Regions from separate parts of the Cupriavidus sp. H18C2 genome, predicted to be linked through region 1. Evidence: predicted binding sites of a transcription regulator. Region 1 holds the regulator's gene; the other holds the start of a gene.
What was found. Region 1 encodes FNR, which switches genes on or off when oxygen is low (the NO sensors DNR and NnrR bind a similar motif). Its sites were predicted from a motif close to TTGATNNNNATCAA; they were not measured.
Positions count from the first base shown of each region.

Region 2: a site for FNR is predicted at 1,348-1,361, ahead of cyoA (ubiquinol oxidase subunit II). Genes of this name have one in related genera too.

Region 1 is NZ_CP186010.1:2,057,661-2,059,857, forward strand. It holds gene EPAKOI_RS09330 (sulfite exporter TauE/SafE family protein) at 1-447, opposite strand, end outside; gene fnr (fumarate/nitrate reduction transcriptional regulator Fnr) at 531-1,256, shown strand; gene EPAKOI_RS09340 (hypothetical protein) at 1,341-1,586, opposite strand; gene EPAKOI_RS09345 (hypothetical protein) at 1,583-1,792, opposite strand; gene ccoG (cytochrome c oxidase accessory protein CcoG) at 1,838-2,197, opposite strand, start outside.
Region 2 is NZ_CP186011.1:1,793,783-1,795,979, reverse strand. It holds gene cyoB (cytochrome o ubiquinol oxidase subunit I) at 1-159, opposite strand, end outside; gene cyoA (ubiquinol oxidase subunit II) at 272-1,330, opposite strand; gene EPAKOI_RS24605 (MFS transporter) at 1,478-2,197, shown strand, end outside.

The DNA.
Region 1 (2,197 bases):
GGCCCGCTGCGATGGACGCAAGCCGGCGGGCAGACCGACCGACAACCAGCCCGCAAGCCGCCCTACCGGTGCCGCTGCCTTCGCAGCCGTTCGCTCGATCCATTCCATCCCGATCACGCGACCGCGCAGCAGCCAGACGCCCGTCAGCACCAGCATCAGGCTGCCCAGCGCATAGAGCCATCGCTGCAAAGGCAGATAGTCCTGCCGCCACACCGTCGCACCGACGGCGCCTAACGCCGCGCCCAGCAGCATGTAGGTCGTGATGCGCCCGGCGTGCATGACGCAGAGTTCGGCCCACCATTGATTTCGTGAACGGTGTACGAAAATCGTTGCACTGCTCGGCCGTTTTTGCTCCGCAGCAATAGCAATTCCTCCACACATTGCGGCGCAATGCATGCCACCGAGCAAGGCCATCAGAAAAACGCTTAAAAGCACACCAAATGGCAACTGTTCCTCGCTTCTGCGTCACTCGACGCTGTAAAATGCCTGCATCGCGCCCTCGCTGCAAGCGCATTCATACGAGCACTCAATTGTTGACTTCCATCCCCGTCACCGAGATGTCGCCCCGTTGTTCCACGTGTGCAATGGGTCAACTTTGCCTGCCGGTGGGCATGTCGCAACAGGACCTCGTGAAGATGGACACGCTCGTGCAGGAACGTGTGCGAGTTCACAAGGGCGAAACGTTGTACCGCATGGGCGAACCACTCAGCGCCGTGTATGCCATCCGCTTCGGCACGCTGAAGACGCACGTCACGATGGAAGACGGCCGCACGCAGATCACCGGTTTTCATCTGCCCGGCGAAGTCATCGGCCTCGACGGTCTCGGCGAGATGCAGCACGCTTCCGATGCAACGGCGCTCGAGGACACCGAAGTCTGCGTCGTCCGGTATGACGAACTGCAAGCGCTGTCGGGCCACCTGCCCTCGCTGCAAGGCCAGTTCCTGCGGCTGATGAGCAAGGAAATCTCGCAGGACCAGGTCATGCTGATCACGCTCGGCTCGATGCGTGCCGAAGAGCGGCTGGCCGCGTTCCTCGTCAACATGTCCGAGCGACTCTCCGCGCGCGGCTACTCCTCCACCGAGTTCGTGCTGCGCATGAGCCGCGAGGAAATCGGCAGCTACCTTGGCCTGAAACTGGAAACGGTCAGCCGGCTGTTCTCGCGATTCGCCGAGGCCGGTCTGATCCAGATCCGCCAACGGCACGTCAAGCTGATCGACATGGCCGCCATCAAGCAGGTGTACAGCCGATCCTGCTGAGGCCCGTGGCACCTGCCGCCCGCCCCGTATCACGACAAAGGCCGCGTCAGAGCAGATCCGGAGCGGCCTTTTTGTTCGACTGCGCTATTCGAGTTCATCGGTATCGCTCAGCTTTACCGGCATCGTGTACAGCGTAAGTCCGCTGGAGAGCGCGCAGAACAGCCACGCCACCAGGAAGCCCACTGTGTAGACCGCTTGCCGCGACGCCTCCACCGGGTGGCCGAAGAAGCTCAGGTCACCAGGATCCACAACCGAGAACACGACTGCCGTGGCCGCGCCGCCCATCAGAAACGCCGGCCACAGCACCCACATCAGCCAGCGGAGTCTCATGGGCGCCTCGCCGGCGGTTCGGTTGGCGCGGACCCGACTTTCTCGACCACCAGTCCGTGACGGGCGGCGTCGGCGACGGGGATGTCGGCATGGCCATTGGCCAGCCAGATCGTGACGCCGCAACCGATCATTGCCAGCAGCGGGCCACTCATCAGAATCCATGGCCAGGGTTCCCTGTACCAGGGTTTTGCGGGGTTCGGGTTCATTTCGCTCTCCAGTTTGGCCATTCGCCCGGCGCTTCCGCCACAGCGTCACAGATTGCGCGGGACGATGAAACTCGTACTTTGCCGAATTCGTACGTCGCGATCGGTGCCGGTCTCGGCCGTGACGGTCACCTCGATCTTGTGCGTGCCCTCCTTCGCATCCTCGATCGGCACGCGGATCCGGATCGGCAGCAGGCGGTTCGACGTCGGTGCCAGCCCTTCCGCGCCCTGGTCGTACTCGACAGTCAGGTCCTGCATTTCCGCGCTGTTGGCCTGCACGCGGATCTTCATCGGCGCTTCGGTCGCATTGATGAGCTGCAGCCGGTACACGTTCTCGATCCAGCGGCCTTCCACTTCGCGCCCCAGCGCGCCGCGGTCACGGATGATGTCGACCTTCAGCGGCGTCCG
Region 2 (2,197 bases), on a different replicon from region 1:
GTACCCCCAGACGCGGTAGTAGGTCAGCAGCGCCACCAAGGCCAGGCCGCCCAGCACCACGACGGCGAAGGTGCCGATCAGGATCGGCTCGTGCAGCGGGATGGCCTCCCAGGTCAGGCGGCCAAAGATCGTATTGGCGAGTTCGGAACGCTCGGGCATGGTTGTCACCTGGGCCGGTACCGGCCCGCGAGGGCCGATGAAGACGGCAAATGTTGAAACGGGGTTGTCCTGCCGGCAGTACGGGCGGGGGCGGCAATGCGGGCGCCGCGCATCAGCGCAACAGCCGGTTGCCCTCGCCGGACGACGCGGTATCTGGCGCGAACGCCGGCGCGGCGGCCGGGGTGTTGCTCGCGGTGCAGATGGCCGATGACGGATCGAACCTCAGCCGGCCGGGATTCCGGTTCTGGGCCATGGTGTCCGCCAGGCAGGCGCCGCCGTCTACACAGCGGTTCAGGATCAGGTGATAAAGGTCGGGCGCCACGCTGGCGTAGCGCTGCACGGGCTCGCGCTCGCTAGGCTGGGCCAGCTTCAGGTAGGCGTCCTTCGACAACTGCGTGCCAGACGCCTTGGCCTGCGCCACCCAGCGGTCGAAATCGGCGTCGGCCAAGCCGTGGAACTTGAACGTCATGTGCGAGAAGCCGGCCCCGCTGTAGTTGGCGGATAGCCCCTCGTAGACGCCGGCCTTGTTGATCACGGCGTGGAGCTTGGTCTCCATGCCGGGCATCGCGTAGACCATGCCGGCCAGCGACGGCACGAAGAACGTGTTCATGACCGAGGTGGCGGTGATCTTGAAGGCAATCGGGCGATCCACCGGCGCGGCCAGTTCGTTGACGGTTGCGATCCCCTGTTCGGGGTAGAGGAACAGCCATTTCCAGTCCATCGCCACCACTTCCACGGTCAGCGGCTTGACGTCGGCCGGCACGGGGCGTCCTTCGTCGATGCGGGTCAGCGGGCGGTAGGGGTCGAGCTGGTGGGTGCTGACCCAGGTGACGGCGCCCAGCGCGATGATGATCAGCAGCGGGGCGGCCCAGATGGCCAGTTCCAGCACCGTGGAGTGGTCCCACTCGGGGTTGTACGGCGCGTCGCCTTTCTCGCGGTAACGCCACGCAAAGAGCAGCGTGAGGCATATGACCGGCACGATGATCAGCAGCATCAGGCAGGTGGCGATGATGATCAGGTCGCGCTGCCGGACGGCCATGTCGCCCTGGGGCGACAGCAGGACCGCGTTGCTGCATCCCGCAAGCGCCAGCAATAGGGCGATTGCGGCACTTCTCGCAAGTAATTTTCCCGTCACACTTAACTTCGGCACTACAGCTTCGGAGCGTGGCATGGTCTTGGAAGTGGCGTTTGATTCACGTCGATCTCGGACTGCCGTAGCAATCTTCTGATTTCCAATGGCAGTTTAGGCGCTATTCTTGTGACTGCGGGACTTTAAGTGCAGTACGACATTCCTTCCGCACTCGATGGAGACTTTCAGATGGCAAGTCTGACTCACCAGCATCGCGCGTCGCCGACTGCACCTCCGGCGCCCGGCCACCATGAGGTGGCACCTGCCGAAATCGCCACTGGCGTGGTGATTGGCCGCGCTTCCGAGTACTTCGATTTCTTCGTCTACGGCATCGCGTCGGTGCTGGTCTTTCCGTCGGTCTACTTCCCGTTCGCAAGCGAATTGGCGGGATTGCTATTCAGCTTCGCGATCTTCTCGTTCGCGTTTATCGGACGCCCGTTTGGAACGGCCCTGTTCATGCGCGTGCAGCGCCGCTGGGGGCGCGGCACCAAGCTCACGGCGTCGCTGTTCCTGCTGGGCACGGCCACGGTGGGCATCGCGTTCCTGCCGTCCTACGCCTCCATCGGCAGCGCGGCCATCTACCTGCTGTCGCTGTTCCGCTTCCTGCAGGGCATTGCGTTCGGCGGGTCGTGGGACGGGCTGCCGTCGCTGCTGGCCCTGAACGCGCCCGAGAACAAGCGCGGCTGGTACGCGATGGTGGGCCAGCTTGGCGCCCCGACCGGCTTCATCGTCGCCGGCGCGCTGTTCCTGTTCCTGAGCGTGAGCCTGACGCCGGCCGAGTTCATCGACTGGGGCTGGCGCTATCCGTTCTTCGTGGCGTTCGCGATCAACGTGGTGGCGCTGTTCGCGCGGCTGCGGCTGGTGGTGACGCACGAATACACGCGGCTGCTGGAAGAGGACGAACTGGAG